Regions from separate parts of the Agrobacterium sp. rho-13.3 genome, predicted to be linked through region 2. Evidence: riboswitches for the same ligand, from Rfam matches in the RefSeq annotation. Region 2 holds a riboswitch; each other region holds the start of a gene.
The links. Region 2 has a riboswitch for thiamine pyrophosphate ahead of thiB (thiamine ABC transporter substrate binding subunit). Riboswitches for the same ligand answer to the same signal wherever they lie in the genome.

Region 1 (7,230 bases), on a different replicon from region 2:
GCTTATCCACATCGGAAAATACAATCCATGGTGGACGAGGATGGTCAGCGGTCGATTCACATGTCATAAACTGAGGTAGAAGCGAAAGATCGCAAGCAGACTTCCGAAGGCGATGCTATGATAGAGCAGTATCTCGATACACGACAACTCGAAGCATTCGTTGCGGTGATGTCGATAGGGAGCATGACGGGTGCTGCCAAAGCGCTTGGAAAATCGCAGCCCGTCATCAGCCGTCTCATTCAGGATCTTGAGCAGGAAATCGGCTTCGTCCTGCTTCATCGCAACGGCCCACGCATTGCCCCAACCGAACAAGGTGTGGCGTTTTTTACGCAGGCAGAACTGTTTCTGGGCGGGCTGCGCACGATCAGCGAAAGAGCGCGGCAGATTGAAAGCAGCGGGGCAAGACCAATCGAGATCGCATCGATCCCGGCTCTTGCAGCAAGCCTCGTGCCGCTCGCGCTCAAAGACATTGCGGAAGAGCACTTTCCCAAACACGTTCATCTCCAGAGCATCGCATCGGAAAATGTCGTTCAAGCGGTGGTCGCACGCACAGCCGATGTTGGCATTGCAAGCCTGCCGCTGGATAATCCGGGGCTGGATGTTCACTGGATCGGTGAAGTGCCCTGTGTCGCCATCGTGGCCGCTGGTGATGAACTGGCGCAAAAAACCATTGTCACACCGCAGGATTTGGCAGCGCGACGCATCATTGCTTCGGCCAATCCTTACCGTCTTCGCATGCGCATTGAAAAAGCATTCAAGGATCAGGGCATTGCCCTGAACGATGTCGTGGACAGCAACGCAACCTATGTTTCGCTTGCGCTGGCGCGAGCCGGCCTTGGAGTTGCCATCGTGGAGTCCGTCACGATCAGCGGTCTGCCCATCGACGGCGTCGCCGTTTTGCCACTCGCGTTTCACATCCCGTTTTACTGGGGCGTCATCACCGCTCTGGGGCGGCCATCTCCCGTGACGATTGAAAACTTTATTCACTCGTTGGAAGAGAATGCGAGGACTTTGCCGGGCTTCCGCAAGCACCAAAATCTTGCCAGTATTCCTTGAGAGAACGACCTCTCGTTCCCGTCTTGACACGAATGAAATGGCGCTCTAGCAAGATGGAACATATATTCCAAATGGGCTTGAGGTGTGCATTGGCGTTCCAAGAAGGGCGCTGAAGGCAGTCGAGACCCGCTAACCAGATCGGGAGGAAACGATGGTTACGAGATTGGCTTTGTTGGGTGCGGGTCGCATCGGAAAGGTCCATGCGAAGGCAATTGCCTCCGACAAACGTGCAAAACTGGTCGCTGTGGTCGATGCTTTTCAGGAAGCCGCACAGGCAATCGCAAATGAAACCGGCTGCAAGATCAGCACCATCGAAGCCGTGCTGGCCGATCCCGATATCGATGCCGTTATCGTTTGCACACCAACCAACACCCACGCGGACCTGATCGAACAGTTTGCACGCGCTGGCAAAGCTGTTTTTTGCGAAAAGCCGATTGATCTGGATGTTGCCCGCGCTGCGGCCTGCATTGAGGTCGTCAAGGAAACCGGCGCCAAGATCATGCTCGGCTTCAACCGCCGTTTCGATCCGCATTTCCGCGCCGTTCGCAAGGCCATCGATGACGGCCAGATCGGCAAAGTCGAAATGGTGACGATCACCAGCCGTGACCCCGGCGCCCCGCCGCCCGAATACATCAAAGTGTCCGGCGGTATTTTCCGCGACATGACCATCCATGATTTCGATATTGCCCGCTTCCTGCTGGGCGAAGACATCGTCAGCGTTTTCGCCACCGGCTCCGTTCTGGTCGATCCCAAGATCGGCGAACTGGGTGACTATGACAGCGCCAGCATCATTCTAACGACCGGCAGCGGACGTCAGGCGATCATTTCCAACTCGCGCCGCGCGACCTATGGTTATGACCAGCGCATCGAAGTGCACGGCTCGCTCGGCTCCGTTTCGGCAGAAAACCAGCGTCCGGTCTCCATCGAAGTCGCAACCAAAGATGGCTACACGCGCCCGCCTCTGCACGACTTCTTCATGACGCGCTACACGGAAGCCTATGCGGCGGAAATTACCGCTTTCATCGATTCCGTCGAAAACAACGTCGCACCGTCACCATCTGCTCAAGACGGCCTGATCGCGCTCAAGCTTGCCGATGCCGCATTGAAATCCGCACGCGAAAAGGTTCTCGTGCAGATCGTATAATCATCGACCATCAAAGGCGGTGGCATTAAGCCTCCGCCTTTTCTACACCATTGACAGCAGACTTAAAAAACGACAATTTCCAGACATTCCGAGGGGAGCATCGCACGATGCTGAGATGGCGCTGAGCCGGACCCTTGAACCTGATCCGGGTCATGCCGGCGTAGGAACGGAACGGTCGCCAAAGGCATACTTTTCTCTTCTTCGCTCACCCTGGGTCTCCGTGATTGTATATGGAGTGGAATAACCCATGGAGAGCTTTCCAACGGCACAAAAGGCGGCAGCGCTTCTGGCGCACGTGCGTGAACAAAGACCGCGTGTTCATTGCCTGATGAACACGGTCGTCCAGAAGTTTACGGCAGATGGCATCACCGCCGTGGGCGGCATTCCGTCGATGACATCATCTGAAGAGGAAATTGAAAGCTTCGTTTCCAAAGTCGGCGCTCTGACCATCAATCTCGGCACGCTGGACGCTGCGCGCCGCAAGGTCATCCGCATCGCGGTCAAGGTCGCAAACGCCCATGGCAAACCGTGGATCGTCGATCCGGTCCATTGTGACTACTCGCCCTCGCGACTGGATTTCGCCCACGAGCTGATCACTCTTCGCCCAACAATCGTGCGCGGCAATGCGGCTGAGATGGCGGTGATAGGCGATGTCGGCGGAGCCCTGCGCATTCAGACAGGGCCGGAAGATCTGCTTCAGGATGGAACGCGAGAAGCAAAAATCGTCAACGGTCATCCGTGGATGGCAAAGGTTACCGGCACCGGCTGCCTTTCCGGTGGCGTGATTGCTGCCTTCATGGCTGTGGAACCGGACCCGATGCTGGCAGCCGCAGCGGCGCTGACCGTCACCGGCGTCTCCGCCGAACTGGCGGCAAAACATGCACGCGGTCCCGGCACTTTCGAAGCGGCCTTCCTGGATGCGCTGGACAGTATCAATGGCCAGGACATTCTTTCCCTTGCGAGAATTGAACACGATGAAAATTGATTACCGTTTGAACGCCTTGGTGGATGCCTCTCTGGCCGATATCGCGCCGCTGCCGGAACTGGCAGCCGTTGCGGCACGACACGGCGCGACGATCATCCAATACCGTGACAAACACGCCTCCACTCGCCAGATGATCGAACAGGCTCTGCTGATCGTTGACGCTTTGAAGGGGACGGGCGTGCCTCTGGTCATCAATGATCGCGTCGATGTGGCGTTGGCGTCTGGCGCGGATGGTGTACATTTGGGGGCCGACGATATGGATGCCCATACTGCAAGGCGTCTTTTGGGGCGTGATGCCGTTATCGGCCTGACAGTTAAAAACAAGAAGGATGCAGAGCGTGCAGCAATCGCGCCTGTGGACTACGCCTGCATCGGCGGCGTTTTCGAGACGATTTCCAAGGTAAACCCGGATGCGCCGGTGGGGCTGGAAGGTCTTCAGCACTTGCGCCACCATCTGAAGCAAGCGCGTCCGGACATGCCCGTTGGCGCCATCGCGGGCATCACGCTGAAACGTGTTGCTCCCGTTATTGCCGCCGGTGCGGATGGTGTTGCCTTGATCTCGGCCCTGTTTCGGGCCGGGGACATCGCAGCGGCGACGCGCGATTTCCGCCGTGAGGTGGACCATGCACTGGAGGCACGCGGATGACCGCCATCGCCTTAACGATTGCCGGGTCCGACAGCGGTGGCGGTGCGGGTATACAGGCCGACTTGAAGACGTTTTCGGCACTCGGCGTTTATGGCGCCAGCGTCATCACCGCCATCACGGCGCAGAACACCAGAGGCGTAAGCGCCGTTGAGGATATTTCCGCTGCGATGATCGCTGCCCAAATGGATGCGGTTTTTTCCGATCTTGACGTCGGCGCGGTGAAAATCGGCATGGTTTCGCGCATTGAAACCATAGAGACGATTTCCGATCGACTGCATGATGCGGGCAGACAGGTGGTGCTGGACCCGGTGATGGTAGCGACATCCGGTGATCGTCTGTTGCAGGAAGATGCGATTGAGACGCTGCGGTCTAAGCTGTTGCCTTTGGCTTTGATCGCCACGCCCAATCTGCCGGAAGCAGCCCTTCTCAGCTGCCAACCGCTGGCGACAAACCGGCAAGAGGTGATCGTTCAGGCCGAGACGATCCTGAAGCTCGGTATTCAGGCCGTTCTCATCAAGGGTGGGCATGGCAGCGGGCCTGAGAGTGTCGATCTTTTGCTGGATGGCAATTCCGTACAGGAATTCTCCATGCCGCGTATTGAGACCCGCAACGACCATGGCACCGGCTGTACGCTGGCCGCGGCGATTACCGCAAATCTAGCGCTCGGCTATTCCTTGGCGGATGCGATTGGACTGGCGAAGGAGTTTTTGCAAGGGGCATTGGCTGCGGGTCGAGAGCTGCATGTCGGCCATGGCCATGGGCCTGTGCATCATTTTTATCGGTGGTGGAACGCCTAAATATCAACCTCGTGGCTTTGGGCTTGCCAGTGCATTGCGGATGGCGAAGCTGGAGTGAATGCGGGACACACCGGGCAGTTTTGAGAGGATGTCCTTGTGCACCCGCTCAAAATCGCCCGCACTTTCCACCTCAACCCGCAGGAAATAATCCGATCCGCCGGTCATCAGGTAACACTCGCGGATTTCAGGATATCGGCGCACGGCGCTTTCAAAGCGATTGAGAAAATCTTCGGTCTGACGGTCCAGCGTGATCTGGATGATGACGGAGATAACCTCGCCACCCGCAGTACTCCCCGTCAGCGCGGTATAACCGCGAATAACGCCGTCACGCTCCAGAATATCCACCCGCCGCAGGCAGGCGGAGGGCGACAAGCCGACCTCTGCCGCCAGCTTTGCGTTGCTGATGCGCGCATTCAGCCTCAGCAACCTGATGATGTGACGATCCGTAGCGTCCAAAGCAGACATAAAATCATTCCGTTTCATCGTCGAAAATTGCGTGATATCACAATTCTTCGAACTTTATGCACCTCAAACCGCGGAAATTCGATGATCGTTGCAATAGTCTTTTCCAATAAAAATAAGGGAACGACGATGGACATGACGATCAACCGCCAGAAAGCGACCGGCGGCGCCAGCGGATACCTGACCATAGACCTTGGCGCACTTCGCGACAATTACCTGACCCTGCGGGCAATGGCTCCCAATTCCATCACCAGCGCGGTCGTCAAAGCCAATGCTTACGGTCTTGGCGCCGATATGGTCGCGCCTGTGCTGTACAATGCCGGGTGCCGTCACTTCTTCGTCGCCCACATCGATGAGGCCATCGCGCTTCGTCTTCGCATTGCTGGCGATGCGGAAATTTTCGTTCTGAACGGGCTTCAGCCGGGCAATGAAACATCCTGTGCGGCAATGAACCTTACGCCTGTTATCAACTGCCTTGAGCAACTTGCGCAATGGTCGGCCTATGCCGCAAACCTCGGCAAGACCCTGCCCGCAGCGCTTCAGATCGACACCGGCATGTCGCGGCTCGGCATGTCGTCATCCGAACTTGAAACAGTAAAAACCTCACCTGACCTGTTGAACGGCATCGCGATCACCTTCGTCATGAGCCATCTGGCCTGCGCGGATGAACCGGAGCATATCGCCAACGGTGCGCAGCTTGCCGTGATGCGCAAGGCTGCGCTGATGTTTCCCGATGCGCCGGTATGCTTTGCCAATTCCGGCGGCATCTTTCTCGGTGCAGATTATCACAACGCCGTCATGCGTCCCGGCATCGCGCTTTATGGCGGCGCGCCATCGACGCTGCGCCCCAACCCGATGAAGCCGGTGGTGCGGCTGGATGTTGCCGTTGTCCAGACGCGCACTGTGCCAGCAGATACGTTCGTCGGTTACGGTGGCTCGCTGCGCACGACGGGCGAAACGCGATTGGCAACGATTGCGGCTGGCTATGCGGACGGTTTGCCGCGCGCGCTCAGCAGCAAGGGTGCTGCCTATTTTAACGGCGTGCGGCTGCCGATTGCCGGTCGTGTTTCGATGGATAGCATCAGCCTTGACATCACCGCCCTGCCCGAAGGAACCTTGAAACACGGCAGCCTCGTTCAACTCATCGGGCCGGACCAAACGCTTGAAGACATTGCCGAAGATGCAGGTACAATCGCCTATGAAATCCTGACCGGCCTCGGTCAACGTTACCGCCGCACCTACATTCAGCCGGAGCGCAATGCCGCCACCGGCGATGCAACAAACGCAGACGAGTGAGAGCAATATGAATATCACAATTCTTGGTGCCGGTGTCGTCGGCGTTACCTCGGCCTGGTATCTGGCGAAGGCCGGTCACTCCGTTACCGTCATAGATCGCCAACCTGGCGCTGCTCTCGAAACCAGCTTCGCCAATGCAGGCGAGGTTTCTCCCGGCTATTCGTCGCCTTGGGCGGCACCGGGCATTCCGATGAAGGCTGTAAAATGGCTGTTCATGGAACATTCTCCGCTGATTATCCGTCCAACGCTTGATCCCGCAGCCTTGCGCTGGATTGCCCAGATGCTGCGCAACTGCACGGCGGCCCGTTACAACACCAACAAAAGCCGGATGGTGCGCGTTGCCGAATATAGCCGCGATTGCCTGATGGCACTGCGGGAAGAAACCGGCATTCAGTACGATCAGCGCACGCAAGGCACGCTGGAAGTCTTTCGCACCCAAAAGCAGATCGATGGTATCGGCAAAGATGTCGCTGTTCTGCAAGCCGGTGGTGTAAAATATGAGGTTCTGGATCGCGATGGCTGCGTTGCCGCCGAGCCGGGGCTGTCGGCATCTCGCGAGAAGATCGTTGGTGGTTTGCGCCTGCCGGGAGATGAGACCGGCGATTGTTTCATGTTCACCACCGCGCTTGCCAAACTGGCCGAACAGGCGGGCGTGAAGTTCATTTATGACACCGGCATCATGCGCCCGATTACTGAAGGCAACCGCATCAAGGCGATCGAAACAACAAAGGGATTGGTGGAAGCCGATATCTTCATCGGCGCGCTGGGCAGCTACACGCCACAGCTCCTGAAGCACCTCAACATCGACCTGCCCGTCTACCCGGTCAAAGGTTATTCGATCACC
Region 2 (7,230 bases):
TTGCCCGTCCTTATGACCTGACCGGAGCCTGAACCCTTGGCACCCCCCATTCTGAAACTCGACAATATCATGCTGACCTTCGGCGTTACCCCGCTGCTGGACGGTGCAAATCTGCAAGTGGAACCCGGCGACCGCATCTGTCTGGTTGGCCGCAACGGTTCCGGCAAATCGACGCTGATGAAAATCGCCGCCGGTCTGGTTGAGGCGCAGTCGGGTGAAATTTTCCGGCATCCGTCCGCGACCATCCGTTATCTGGATCAGGCACCGGATTTTGCCGGTTACGAGACGGTGCAGGCCTATGCCGAAGCAGGTCTGGGGCCGGGCGACGACCATTACCGTGTGACCTATCTGCTGGAACATCTGGGGCTGACGGGTCAGGAACATCCCTCCAGCCTTTCCGGTGGTGAAGCGCGCCGTGCCGCCCTCGTGCGGGTCATGGCACCCGAACCCGATATTTTGATGCTGGACGAGCCGACCAACCATCTGGACCTGCCGACGATCGAATGGCTGGAAGGTGAATTGCAACAGACGCGCAGCGCGCTGGTGCTGATTTCGCATGACCGTCGTTTTCTGGAAAAAGTGTCCACTGCCACCGTCTGGCTGGATCGTGGTCAGGCGCGTCGCCTCAGCCGTGGTTTCGGCCATTTCGAGGAATGGCGCGACAAGGTGCTGGAAGAAGAAGAGTTGGAACAGCACAAGCTCGGCAAAGCCATCGAGCGCGAAGAACACTGGATGCGCTATGGCGTCACCGCGCGCCGCAAGCGTAACATGCGCCGCGTGGGTGAACTTCAGGCCATGCGCGCGGATTATCGTGGCCACAAGGGGCCGACAGGCTCCGTGCAGGCAACGGCGGCGGAAGGTCGCGAGTCCGGCAAGCTGGTGATCGAAGCCGACAACATCACCAAGTCTTATGGTGAACGCACCATCGTCGCCCCGTTTTCGCTGCGTGTCCATCGCGGGGACTGCATCGGTTTTGTCGGACCAAACGGCGCGGGCAAGACAACGCTGTTGAAGATGCTGACGGGTCAGCTTGAGCCGGACACCGGCACGGTCAAGCTCGGCACCAATCTGGAAATCGCCACGCTGGACCAGAAGCGTGAGGATTTGAACCCCAACGATACACTGGCGCATTATCTGACGGATGGGCGCGGCGAGAACCTTCTGGTCAACAATGAGCTGAAGCACGTCACCGGTTATATGAAGGACTTTCTGTTCCAGCCGGAACAGGCCCGCACACCCATCCGCAATCTGTCCGGTGGTGAGCGCGCACGTTTGATGTTGGCGCGCATTCTGGCGCGTCCGACCAACCTTTTGATCCTCGACGAGCCGACCAACGATCTGGATATCGAAACGCTGGATTTGTTGCAGGAAATCGTTGCCAGCTTCACCGGCACCGTCATTCTCGTCAGCCACGACCGCGACTTTCTCGACCGCACCGTCACCTCCACCATCGCCCCCGCAAACCCGGATGCGCCGGATGGCCGCTGGATCGAATATGCCGGTGGCTATTCGGACATGATGGCGCAGCGCAAGGGCGCGTCCGACGAGAAGAAAAAAGCCGAAAAGCAGGAAAAGGCCAAGGGTTCTTCGTCCTCTGCTTCATCTTCTGACCCGGCAAAAGCCAAGGTCAAAATGTCCTTCAAGCAGAAATTCGCGCTCGAAAATCTGCCGAAGGAAATGGAAAAAGCCCAGGGCGAGATCGCCAAACGCGAAGAGCGCATGGCCGACCCCAATCTTTTCGCCAAGGACCCCAACGCGTTCAGCAAGCTCGCCGAAGAAATGTCGCGGTTGCGCGCAAAGCTGGAAACCATGGAAGAAGAGTGGTTGGAGCTGGAAATGCTGCGCGAAGAGCTGGAAAGCTGAAATCCATTCTTCCCTCATACCGGCTCAAGGCCGGAATGACGGAGGGAGCATAATGTTGCGCAAAGGAGACTCGCCTCCCATCTTTGATAGGAAAGCCTATTAAGCTTTGCTGTTTTCAAAACGGAGGAGTTCTGAACATGCGTATGATTTTCGTCAATCTGCCCGTCAAGAATATCGAAATCTCGAAAGCCTTTTTCACCGCGCTCGGTTTCAACTTCAATCCGGAATATTCCGATGAGCGCACGCTCTGCATGATCGTCGATAAAAACATCTTCGTCATGCTGCTTCAGGAAGAGCGGTTCCGTGATTTCATCAATGGCGATATTGCCGATGCCAAGAACACCAAGGAAGTGCTGACCTGCCTTTCCGCTGCAAGCCGGGAAGAGATCGACCAGACGATTGCCACGGCACTCGCCTCCGGTGGCAATGCGTGGAAGCCATCGCAGGATCATGGCTTTATGTATGCAGGCAGCTTTCAAGACCCGGATGGTCATGTCTGGGAACTCGTGCATATGCCGGCACAGGCGTAACACGAAGCCATCTTGCCAATCCACTATACTCAGATTACATCTTCGCTTGCTCTAACGGGGTGCTTTGTTCCAACGGAACAAGGCTGAGAGGCTTTGCCAACCCGAAGAACCTGATCCGGTTAACACCGGCGGAGGGATTAGACGGCTTCCATCCAAGGCGCCTATTCCTGCTACCCATTTCAAGGAGGTGCTCTTGATGTTTCGTCGTTTTTTCGTTCAGTCTCTCGTTGCCGTGTCGTTCTTGCTGCCCGCTATTGCGGTGGCGCAGGATAAAAAGACGCTGACCGTCTATACCTATGAAAGCTTCGTTTCCAAATGGGGGCCCGGTCCCAAGGTGAAAGAGGCGTTCGAAAAGACCTGCAATTGCACCGTCAATTTTGTGGGTGTGGCCGATGGCGTGGCGCTGCTGAACCGGCTGAAACTGGAAGGCACCAGCTCCAAGGCCGATGTCGTGGTCGGTCTCGACACGAACCTCATAGCAGAAGCCAAGCAGACCGGCTTGTTCGAAGCCTCGGGCGTCGATACGTCTGCGGCCAAAGTGCCGGGCGGCTTCAAGGACGATGTTTTCGTGCCTTATGACTACGGCCACTTCGCCGTTGTCTACGATACCCAGATCCTGAAGAATCCGCCAAAAAGTCTGAAGGAACTGGTGGAAGGCGATCCCTCGCAGAAGATCGCCATTCAAGACCCGCGCACCTCGACACCCGGCCTTGGCCTGCTGTTATGGGTGAAGTCGGTTTACGGCGACAAGGCACCGGAAGCATGGGCAAAGCTCAAGAACCGCGTGCTGACCGTCACTCCCGGCTGGTCGGAATCCTACGGCCTGTTCACCAAGGGCGAAGTGCCGATGGTGCTGTCCTACACCACCTCGCCCGCCTACCATATGGTCGCAGAAAACTCGGATCGCTATCAGGCGGCCAGCTTCGAGGAAGGTCATTATATCCAGATCGAAGTCGCAGGCATCATGAAGAATGCGCCGGAACAGGCACTGGCAAAGCAGTTCCTCTCTTTCGTGCTGACAACAGGTTTTCAGGATGCCATTCCTGAAAACAACTGGATGATGCCGGTTGCCGCCACCTCCACACCTCTGCCGGATGCCTTTTCCAAGCTGGTGCAGCCGTCCAAGACGTTCCTGATGTCGCCGGAAGAGGTGGCCAAGAATCGCAAGGCATGGATCGACGAATGGCTGACTGCCATGAGCGTGAAGTAACGTTGCCTCCATGATTGAGCGCCGTGATCGTCGCAGGTTCATCTTGAGCGGGGCGGTGGCATTTGCCGCCGTTCTGTTGTTCATGGGCCTTGCCGTCGCGGCACTTCTGTCTTTCGATACGGGTGCGGCGTCCGAGGCTTTGTTGGATGCCTATACGCTGCGCATCCTGCGTTTCACGCTGTGGCAGGCCACGCTTTCCACCCTCATTTCCATTCTGTTGGGATTACCGGTGGCGCTGGCGCTTGCCCGCCAACGGGCATTTCCGGGCCGCATCTGGATCATCCGGTTGATGGCGGTGCCGATGGGTCTGCCGGTTATTGTCGGCGCGCTTGGCATCATTGCCATCTGGGGCAGGCAGGGCGTTTTCAACACGATGCTTTTGTCCGCAGGGGCAGAGCAGCCCTTCAGCATTTACGGCCTGTCCGGCATTCTCATCGCCCATGTGTTCTTCAACCTGCCGCTGGCCGTGCGGTTTTTTCTGGCCGGGCTGGAACGCATTCCGGGCGAATACTGGCGCATGAGCGCCAGCCTCGGCATGGCGCCGCTTTCCACCTTTCGGTTCATTGAATGGCCAGCCGTGGCGCGGCTGATACCGGGCATCGCAGGGCTGATCTTCATGCTCTGCGCCACCAGCTTCACCCTCGTCCTGCTGCTCGGCGGTGGGCCAGCGGCCACGACAATCGAGGTGGCGATCTATCAGGCATTGCGGTTCGATTTCGATCCACCCCGCGCCATTGCGCTGTCTTTGATGCAAATTGCGGTGACGGGTGTTCTGCTTGGGCTTCTGGCGCTACTGCCTTCCGCCGATGCCGAGGCTCAAACGCAAGGCCGCGCGGTTCGGCGGTTTGATGGCGAAGGATTTGTGCGGCGCCTGTGGGATGGCCTTGTCATTCTGCTGGCTTTGCTGCTGGTCGGCCTTCCATTGATTGCCGTCGCATCTTCCGGTCTGTCTGCTGATCTGCCTCGTCTTTTGACTGAGCACACCTTCTGGCAGGCATTTGCCACGAGCCTTACGGTCGCACTCGTGTCGGCATCGCTTGCGCTTCTCCTTTCCACCGCGCTCATTCGCGCCCGCCAAGTCATCGCCGCCCGCAGAAACGTCAGCGCGCCGTTGAATGCTTTTTCCACGGCGCTTGGTGCTGGCTCATCGCTGGTGCTTTTGGTGCCGCCGGTGGTGTTGGGCAGTGGCTGGTTTCTGCTGTTAAGGCCCTTCGGTGATGTCGCCCTGTTTGCGCCCGCACTGGTCGCCGCCATCAATATGCTGATGGCGCTGCCCTTCGTCATGCGGGTGCTGGAACCTGCCTTCATCACCCATCAGGCTCGAACGGGCCATCTGGCTGCCAGCCTCGGTGTCTCCGGGTTCTCCCGGCTTCGGCTTGTCGATTGGCCGGTTTTGTGGCGTCCCATCGCCATGGCCTTCTCCTTCGCCATGGCGCTTTCGCTGGGCGATCTGGGTGCCGTTGCCCTGTTCGGCTCTGAAAGCTTCGTGACTTTGCCCTGGCTGGTCTATAGCAATATGGGCAGTTACAGAACCAATGACGCGGCAGGTTATGCGGTCATTCTCGGTGTCATCTGCCTCTGCCTGGCAGTGGGCGGTGTGTCGCGGCAATCCACCTCAGCGAAAGCGGTCGCATGAATTTGCATGATTGGGGTGCCAGCCTCGACAACATCACGCTGAAACTCGGCAATCAGGATTTCGCCTTCGATTGCGGGTTTGAGCGCGGCAAGGTTACGGCGGTCGTCGGGCCATCCGGGTCTGGAAAATCCACGCTGCTCAATCTCGTCGCCGGGTTCGAAGCGCCCGATATGGGCCGCGTCCTGATCGACGGGCAGGACATGCATGGGCTGGACCCTTCAGAACGGCCCGTTTCGCTGATTTTTCAGGACAATAATCTCTTTGCGCATCTGGATATTTTTACCAATGTCGGGCTGGGCGTGAACCCGTCTTTGAAACTGTCGCAGGATGAAAAAACATCGGTGAAGACTGCGCTCGCCCGCGTCGGCCTTGCCGGTTTCGAAAAACGTCTGCCCTCCAGCATGTCGGGTGGAGAGCGGCAAAGGGCGGCACTGGCCAGAGCCTTGGTGCGCAAACGGTCCTTGATGTTGCTGGATGAACCATTTGCAGCGCTCGATCCCGGTCTGCGCGCTGGCATGGCTGGTCTTCTCAAAGACCTTCACGGCGAGATGAAAAACACCATTCTTCTGGTCACGCACCATCCGGATGATATCAGGCGTCTTGCCCAGTCCGTTGTTTTTCTGTCTGCCGGTCGCATTCTTTACAAAGGCAGTGTCGATGATTTCTTTGCCGCCAAAGATGTAGAAGAGATCAACACGTTTCTGGCGGTGTAAGCATGTCGCGTAAAAGTGTGTAGCGGTTTTTCAACAACGACATGCGAAGAAACAAATCGTCACAATTTCGACGCGGGTGGCTGTCAATCCTTCAAAAACACGAAGTCGATGCTCAAATTTTGCACTTGCGAATTCTAATCAACTGCTTGAAAGCTAAGCGAAGAATTTCTCCCCTTGAAATATTTCCGCATGATGGATCGTTTTCAGTGTTTGAGCATTCAAGTGCCCGTACGGGTAATCTGGTATTCTGGTCTGCAATTAACGGATGATCAGGAACGTTAGGAGCAGACAAGCAGAATGATGACGTGTGTGAAGGCTCCGCAAAGCCACACCTTCGGTCAAAACGCGTGGCAATGGGGCAGGGCGTCAAGACGCGTGCTCGCGCTTGCGGTCGCCGGTTTTGTCCTGTCATCGTGCCAGTCGCTGTTCAGCCCGTCTTACCAGTCCACGTTGAAGCCCTCTGATAATCCCCAGACCGTGGAAGAAGTGCAGAAAAATGATCCGCGCGCGCAGATGGGCGCCCGCGAACACCCGCGGATCGTTGCAAGTTATGGCGGCGAATATCACGACGACAAGACAGAACGCCTCGTGGCCCGAATCACCGGGGCGCTGACGGCGGTGTCGGAAAATCCGCAGCAATCCTACCGCATCACCATTTTGAATTCTCCCGCAATCAATGCCTTTGCGTTGCCGGGTGGTTATCTTTACGTGACACGCGGCCTTCTGGCGCTTGCCAATGACGCCTCTGAAGTTGCCGCCGTTCTGTCGCATGAAATGGGCCACGTCACCGCCAACCACGGCATCGAGCGCCAGCGCCGCGAAGAAGCCGAAGTCATCGCCAGCCGTGTTGTGGCGGAAGTTCTGTCCAGCGATCTGGCCGGAAAACAGGCCTTGGCGCGTGGCAAACTGCGCCTCGCCGCTTTCTCCCGCCAGCAGGAATTGCAGGCGGATGTGATCGGCGTGCGGATGCTGGGCGAAGCGGGATATGATCCTTACGCTTCGCCGCGTTTCCTTGATTCCATGGCCGCTTACGCCCGTTTCACCTCGGCTGATCCCGATAGCGACCAGAGCCTCGACTTCCTTTCCAGCCACCCCAACACGCCGCAGCGCATCGAGCTTGCCCGCCGCCACGCGCGTGCTTTCGGGCAGGAGGGCCAGGTGGGCGACAAGGGCCGCGACTGGTTCCTGAACGGCATTGACGGCCTGCTGTATGGCGACAGCCCGCAAGAGGGGTATGTGCGTGGCAACACCTTCCTGCATGGCAGTCTCGGCATTCGT
Region 3 (7,230 bases), 150 kb from region 2:
GGGTTGCGATTGGCCGCGCCCTTTTATCATCACCGCGCCTGCTGTTGATGGATGAGCCATTGGCCGCGCTGGATGAAGCGCGCAAGGCAGAAATCATCCCCTATCTGGAGCGGCTTCGCGACGAGACTAAAATCCCGATCATCTATGTCAGCCATTCGGTCAGCGAAGTCTCACGCCTGGCAGATACAATCGTTGTGATGAAAGACGGCAAGGTTGATGTTGCGGGACCGGCAGCGGAAATCCTGTCTCGCCCGACGTTCAGCACTCATCTGGAGCGTCGGGAGGCTGGAAGCATTCTTTCGGGCCGAGTCGCTGCTTTTGACACCACGCACAGCTTGGCATCCATCGAACTGACCGGCGTAACGTTGCACGTCCCGGCCCCATCAGCAGCGGTGGGCAAACAGGTTCGCGTCCATATTCCCGCTCGCGACGTGATGCTGGCAACGGTGAAGCCCGAAGGTTTGAGCGCACTCAATATTCTTCAAGGCCATATTGCGGAAATAACATTGTCGGATGACGGAATGGCGATGGTGCAGGTGGATTGTGGCGGCGATATCGTCCTGTCACGCATCACCAGCTTGTCGGTCGAAAGACTGGCGCTGGAGCCGGGGAAACCGATCTTCGCCATCGTCAAATCGGCAGCGCTGGATCCCTATTGATCAGAATTGCGACTGGCGTCCAGCCAGTCCAGATCGGCTTGAAGCGCGTCTTTCAGGCGTTGCTCCATGCCACGATAACGCTCAAGCAACTCCTGCCCGAACGTGGTTAGTGCGGCCCCGCCGCCCTGCTTGCCACCGCGCTGCGATTCGATGACCGGCTCTTTAAACATATGGTTCAGCGCATCTACCAGCAGCCATGCGCGGCGATAAGACATGTCCATCGCTCGCCCGGCAGCGGAAATGGAGCCTGATGAGGCGATCAATTCCATCAGTTGGATTTTGCCACGGCCAAGCCTGTGGTCTGGCGGAAAGTCGATGCGAAGCACGGTTTTCAGCGGCAGTCTCTCCCTCATTCAGTGCGCTCCCCGAAATGATCCCGCCATGATGTCTGCGCGCCCTCATGCGGCAAGGCGGTCGCCTCATAAACCCCGCGTGCAATGGCCCGGCTCATGACGATGCTGGCAAGATGGCACAGTTCCGTAAAATCGCTCGCGGCACTCAAGGGCTTTTTACCGGTCGCAGCGGCAAACATTGTGTCACCATCACTGGAGAGATGCGATGGCAGAACGGCCCGTGCCAAACCACCATGCGCCATAATCGACAGCCGGTACGCCTGCGCTTTCGTCAAAACCGCATCGGTCACGACGGCGCCTATAGTCGTTGCTATCAGCGTCACGCCTTTGATGCGCAAGGCCGTGTCGGCAGCAGCGAATTGAGGTGAAAAACCCAAGCCACCAAACTCGTCTTCTCGCTCAAACGGCGCTGCCCAAAAATGTCGGCTGGCTCCCACGGTCGCGGAACCCATCGCGTTAACGGCAACGATGGCCGCAATCTTGTGCCCACCAGACGTCACGGCGCTGGCAGAGCCAAGCCCACCCTTGAGCGTCGCGGTGGTTGCACCCGTTCCCGCGCCAACGCTGCCTAGAGAAAACGGCTGATTGGACGCGGCTTTGAAGGCTTCATATCCCATATCGCGATAGGGCGAATGCAGGCCCCAATCCTTGTTGCCACTATTCAGCAGGTCCATCAGAATGGCCTGCGGTACGATGGGAACGCGGGTTGAACCGACCTGAAATCCACGCCCAATTTCCCGCAGCCCGGCCTGCACGCCACCGGCAGCATCCAGACCGAAGGCCGAGCCACCGGACAACACAAAAGCATCGACCTTTTCCACCGTCATGGATGGATCAAGCAACGCCGTATCCCGCCCTCCCGGCGCACCGCCCAGAACGGAACCGGAGGCAATGGCCGGTTCATCGAAGATGATGGCGGTCACGCCCGATCCCAAGTTGAGGTCGGTCACATGACCAACCGCAATGCCGTCAATATCGGTCAGCAGATTGTGCAAGGGCGGAATACTCCTCTGTCTCTGCCGGTATCCCGCCCTAAAGCGTGGTTGTCAACGTCAGGAAAACACGGCCGTACCGATAACGGGTGTCGATGGCACAGCCATATCGCGTGGCTCTAACATGCCTGCCAGATAAGCCTCGCGGCCCGCCGTCACCGCCTTGGCGAAAGCCCCCGCCATGATGACCGGATTGCCTGCACCGGAAACCGCCGTGTTCAGAAGTACCGCATCGTACCCCAGTTCCATCACCGTTGCGGCATGGGATGGGCGTCCCAATCCGGCATCGACGATCATCGGCACATTCGGGAAATGCGCCCGCATAGACCGCAACGCCGTGATGTTCAGCGGCCCCATCGCGCTGCCAATCGGCGCGCACCACGGCATCAAGACCTTGCAACCGGCATCGATCAGCTTTTCCGCCACCACCAGATCATCGGTCGTATAAGGAAACACCTCGAAACCCTCGTCGCTCAAAATGCGCGCCGCGTCCACCAGCCCAAAAACATCCGGCTGAAGCGTATCGTGATTGCCGATCACTTCCAGCTTGATCCAGTTGGTCTTAAAGACCTCCCGCGCCATTTTGGCGGTCAAAACGGCTTCCTTGGCGGTGTGGCATCCTGCCGTATTGGGTAAAATATGGCGGTCCAATTCACGGATCAGTTCGAAAAACTGCCCACCCTTTTTACCGCCCGCCGTTTCCCGGCGCAGAGAAATAGTCAGAATATCCGTCTTGCTGGCCCGCACCGCATCCGCCAGCACCGCAGGCGAGGGATAGCGTGCCGTGCCAAGCAGAAGGCGGGAACCAACCTCACGTCCATAAAGCGTCAGCATGGTCTATCCTCCCTGCATGGGTGAAAGAACTTCGATTTTGTCGAAGTCCTTCAACTGAAAATCGGAGCGATCCTCGGCATGGACGAGATCACCATTCACGGCTGTCGCCAGCCAATCGCCTTCATAGTCCAGCACGGTCAGAAGCTGAGACAGCGTGGCGGTGGCAAGATCATGCTCTTGCCCGTTTACGAGAATTCTCATGGGAAAACTCCTTTAGAAAAACAATGTCGGAGGCCTGCCGTGCCATGGCGGGCGAAAGCAGAAAGCCGTGCCGATGTGCGCCGTTGATGAAGAGCGTGTCGCCTTTCTGGCTGATCGCAGGAAGATTGTTGGAGAAAGCCGGGCGGATGCCTGTCCCCGTCTCGATGATTTGAGCCTCCCCAAACGCTGGATGAAGCGCATAGGCGGCATTGAGAAGTTCCATCATCGAGCGCGCCGAAATCGGTCCCGCCTCGTCCGTTTCAATCATCGTCGCACCCACCATAAAACGTTCCGCTGCACGCGGCACGATGTAAAGCGGAATGCGCGGATGAAGCAGCCGCACGGGGCGTGAAAGCGTTACCTCTGTCGTAACCAGATAAAGCATCTCGCCGCGCACGCCGCGAAGCCCAGTCAACTTGCCGGTCTGCGCGTGGCCCGTGCAATCAACGACGCAGTCGAACGCAGTTTCGTCCGTTTGCTCACCAAGATGGAAACCAACGCACATCGAAATGAGGCGTTCGTAAAGCGCAGTCAGAGCGAGGCGTGGATCAAGATGCCCTTCGCCCGAAAAGAACAGACCCGCGCGGAACCGTCCTGCAAGGTCCGGTTCCAACGCTGCGATCTCATCCTCATCAACCCAGCGATACCCCGAGGTGCGGGAGGCGAAGCGGGAAAGCTCCGCCTTGTCCCGCGCCGGTGCCACCACCAGCGTACCCTTGCGCGTCACCAGCCCCGGCGTTGCCTCATCCCACCAATCAAGCGCAGATTGGCCTAATGTCAGCACGGCCTCCTCTGCACTTTCACGCTCACACCAAGGCGCCAGCATGCCGCCCGCAAACCAGGACGCACCGCGCCCCGGTTTGTTTGCCAGATCGCAGACTTCGACACCCACGCCCCGGCGCGCAAGTTCAAGAGCAGCCGTTAGACCGGAAACGCCTGCACCTTTAACCAGAACGCGCATCTCATTCCCCCGCCACCGGCTTTTCCAGCGGCATATAAAGATCGCCACCCTGCTGGAATTTTTGCGCCATGGCCTCCAGACCTTCCTTTTGCGCCTCGGCACGAATGTCGTGCGAGATCCGCATGGAGCAGAATTTAGGTCCGCACATGGAGCAGAAATGCGCAACCTTGTGCGCTTCCTTCGGCAATGTCTCATCATGGTAGGAGCGTGCCGTTTCCGGGTCGAGCGACAGGTTGAACTGGTCTTCCCAACGGAACTCGAAACGGGCACGAGACAAAGCATTGTCGCGGATTTGTGCTGCCGGATGACCCTTGGCAAGATCGGCAGCGTGGGCGGCAATCTTGTAGGTGATGACGCCGACCTTCACATCATTGCGGTCCGGCAGACCCAGATGCTCCTTTGGCGTGACATAACAAAGCATCGCCGTACCGAACCAGCCGATCATCGCCGCACCGATGCCGGACGTGATGTGGTCATATCCGGGCGCGATATCCGTCGTCAGCGGTCCAAGCGTGTAAAAAGGCGCTTCGCCGCAGACCTTCAGCTGCTTGTCCATATTCTCTTTGATCTTGTGCATCGGCACATGGCCGGGGCCTTCGATCATGACCTGGCAGTCTTTTGCCCAAGCGATCTTCGTCAACTCACCCAGCGTTTCCAACTCGGCAAATTGCGCCGCATCATTGGCGTCGGCAATCGAACCCGGCCGCAGGCCGTCGCCCAACGAGAAAGACACATCATAAGCGCGGCAGATATCGCAGATTTCATCGAAGTGCTCATAGAGGAAGGATTCCTTGTGGTGATGGAGACACCACTTGGCCATGATCGAGCCGCCGCGTGAGACGATGCCGGTGACGCGATTGACGGTCAGCGGAATGTAATGCAGCCGCACGCCGGCATGGATGGTGAAATAATCCACACCCTGCTCGGCCTGTTCGATCAGCGTATCGCGGAACACGTCCCAGTTCAGATCTTCAGCAATGCCATTGACCTTTTCCAGCGCCTGATAGAGCGGAACTGTGCCAATCGGCACCGGCGAATTGCGGATGATCCATTCGCGGATGTTGTGAATGTTGCGACCCGTTGAAAGGTCCATCACCGTATCGCCACCCCAGCGAATGGCCCATACCATCTTGTCGACTTCATCCGCCATGGAAGACGTGACCGCCGAGTTACCGATATTGGCATTGATCTTGACGAGGAAATTGCGCCCGATAATCATCGGCTCGGCTTCGGGGTGGTTGATGTTGGCGGGGATAATCGCCCTGCCCGCCGCCACTTCCTGACGCACAAATTCCGCGGTCACGAAATCTGGAATATGCGCCCCAAAACTTTCACCATCGCGTGCCAGCGTTTCCTTTGCCGCCTCGCGCCCGATGTTTTCGCGAATGGCAATGAATTCCATCTCAGGCGTAATGATGCCCGCCCGCGCATAGGCAAGCTGCGTGACCGCTTTGCCGTCCTTGGCCTTCAATGGCTGATGACGTAGAGAAAATTCCGGCGTCAAACGTTCGCCGGTGGCAAAGCCATTGTCCTCCGGTTTGACGTGTCGGCCCTCGTAAGCCTCGACATCGCCGCGTGCCACAACCCAGTCATGGCGCACACGCGGCAAACCGCCTTCGATGCTGACCGTGTGGGATGGATCGGTATAAGGACCAGAGGAATCATAGACCGTAACCGGCGGTTCGCCAGCGGTGGGGTGCACCGCAATTTCACGCATCGGTACGCGGATATGGGGATGGATGATGCCCGGCTTGTAGATTTTGGTCGAAGCGGGAAGCGGACCTGTCGTGACAACAGGGGAGAGATTTTTAGCAGCAATGTTCATCGTGAGGCTCCAAAGCAAAAACAGTGGAGACCCAGTTCGAGCATGAAAGACGAAAAACCACGGGAAAGGCAAGCCGATGATTCGGCCCAGTTGCTCGGCACTGCCGAACTGCTTTTCCCGCGTTTGCACCGTCCCTACGCCAGTATGAACTGGATCAGGTTCAACGGGTCACTGCGCGCTGTAGCAGTATCTCAGCCCCTTGACGGGACTCCCCTGGTGAATGCCTAATCAGAAACCGGCCATGCCACTTTGTCAAGTATGCTGTGGATGAAGTCACATAATCGCGTTGGGTTACACCAAATTAACCTAGCCATTTATTAGGATGTTATTTTTTAGGGTGTAACTTGAAGAATGCGCTATGATAGCATCCGATCGAGGGAGACTACTTGAGATGAATTCAACTATTCGTGAAATACTATCTAAATTCGGCCAACTCCCGGTACCGATCGATACCATCGCCGACGAATCTGATCTTTACGCAGCCGGACTTTCTTCTTTCGCATCCGTACAATTGATGCTTGGCATAGAAGACGCGTTCGATATCGAGTTCCCGGACAATATGCTCAACCGCAAGTCTTTCGCCAGCATCAAGGCGATTGAAGAAACCGTGAAAACAATTCTCGACGGCAAAGAGGCGGCGTGATGAACCTGTCTGTCGCCCCACCGAATGCCACGCTGTCTGCGCGCGCATCGCGTGTTGCGGCGATCGCCGCGCAACACGCTGACGATGTAGACAGCGCCGCACGTTTCCCAAGAGAAGCTGTGGAGGCCATGCGCGCTGAGCGCCTTCTCGGCATTCAAGTTCCCTTGCATCTGGGCGGCGAAGGCGCAAGTCTGACGCAAATCGCCGATATTTGCTGCACGCTTGGCCAGTCCTGCTCGGCCACGGCAATGATCTTCGCCATGCACCAGATCAAGGCATCCAGTCTGGTGGAGCACGGAGAGACAAGCGAATGGCACACCGGCTTCATGCGCCGTGTGGCCGCTGAACAGCTCCTCATTGGTTCTGCCACCACCGAAGGCGGCATTGGCGGAAATCTGCGCAATTCCATTTGCGCCATTGACGTTGACGGGGCCAATTGCTCTTTGGAAAAAGACGCGACCGTCATTTCCTATGGCAGCGAAGCCGACGTCATTCTCATCACCTCCCGCGCCCATGCGGATGCCGCACCTGCCGATCAGGTGATGACGGTTTTTCTTAAAGACCAATATAGTCTTGAAAAAACGCATGTCTGGAACACGCTTGGCATGCGCGGCACCTGTTCCGATGGTTTCCTGTTCAAAGGCAAGGCGCCTTCGGAACAGATTTTTCAAAAGCCGTTTGCAGAAATCGCGGCACAATCCATGCTGGCCACATCGCATCTTTTGTGGAGCGGTGTGTGGTATGGCATTGCGGCAGATGCCG

Region 1: linked by a shared signal. The riboswitch ahead of RMR16_RS21870 (hydroxyethylthiazole kinase) and the one ahead of thiB (thiamine ABC transporter substrate binding subunit) in region 2 are both predicted to bind thiamine pyrophosphate.
Region 3: linked by a shared signal. The riboswitch ahead of thiC (phosphomethylpyrimidine synthase ThiC) and the one ahead of thiB (thiamine ABC transporter substrate binding subunit) in region 2 are both predicted to bind thiamine pyrophosphate.

What each region holds. Positions count from the first base shown of each region.
Region 1 covers NZ_CP192775.1:1,532,807-1,540,036, reverse strand. The annotation lists gene RMR16_RS21880 (LysR family transcriptional regulator) at 118-1,056, shown strand; gene iolG (inositol 2-dehydrogenase) at 1,208-2,200, shown strand; TPP riboswitch at 2,282-2,384, shown strand; gene RMR16_RS21870 (hydroxyethylthiazole kinase) at 2,448-3,185, shown strand; gene thiE (thiamine phosphate synthase) at 3,175-3,831, shown strand; gene thiD (bifunctional hydroxymethylpyrimidine kinase/phosphomethylpyrimidine kinase) at 3,828-4,628, shown strand; gene RMR16_RS21855 (Lrp/AsnC family transcriptional regulator) at 4,632-5,093, opposite strand; gene alr (alanine racemase) at 5,220-6,386, shown strand; gene RMR16_RS21845 (D-amino acid dehydrogenase) at 6,394-7,230, shown strand, end outside.
Region 2 covers NZ_CP192774.1:2,590,632-2,597,861, reverse strand. The annotation lists gene RMR16_RS12690 (thiamine diphosphokinase) at 1-32, shown strand, start outside; gene RMR16_RS12685 (ABC-F family ATP-binding cassette domain-containing protein) at 37-1,863, shown strand; gene RMR16_RS12680 (VOC family protein) at 2,001-2,393, shown strand; TPP riboswitch at 2,439-2,547, shown strand; gene thiB (thiamine ABC transporter substrate binding subunit) at 2,590-3,603, shown strand; gene thiP (thiamine/thiamine pyrophosphate ABC transporter permease ThiP) at 3,614-5,239, shown strand; gene RMR16_RS12665 (thiamine ABC transporter ATP-binding protein) at 5,236-5,952, shown strand; gene RMR16_RS12660 (M48 family metalloprotease) at 6,253-7,230, shown strand, end outside.
Region 3 covers NZ_CP192774.1:2,440,624-2,447,853, forward strand. The annotation lists gene modC (molybdenum ABC transporter ATP-binding protein) at 1-659, shown strand, start outside; gene RMR16_RS12005 (winged helix-turn-helix domain-containing protein) at 653-1,012, opposite strand; gene RMR16_RS12010 (P1 family peptidase) at 1,009-2,016, opposite strand; gene RMR16_RS12015 (thiazole synthase) at 2,065-2,838, opposite strand; gene thiS (sulfur carrier protein ThiS) at 2,842-3,039, opposite strand; gene thiO (glycine oxidase ThiO) at 3,008-4,000, opposite strand; gene thiC (phosphomethylpyrimidine synthase ThiC) at 4,002-5,825, opposite strand; TPP riboswitch at 5,939-6,050, opposite strand; gene RMR16_RS12035 (acyl carrier protein) at 6,217-6,468, shown strand; gene RMR16_RS12040 (acyl-CoA dehydrogenase family protein) at 6,468-7,230, shown strand, end outside.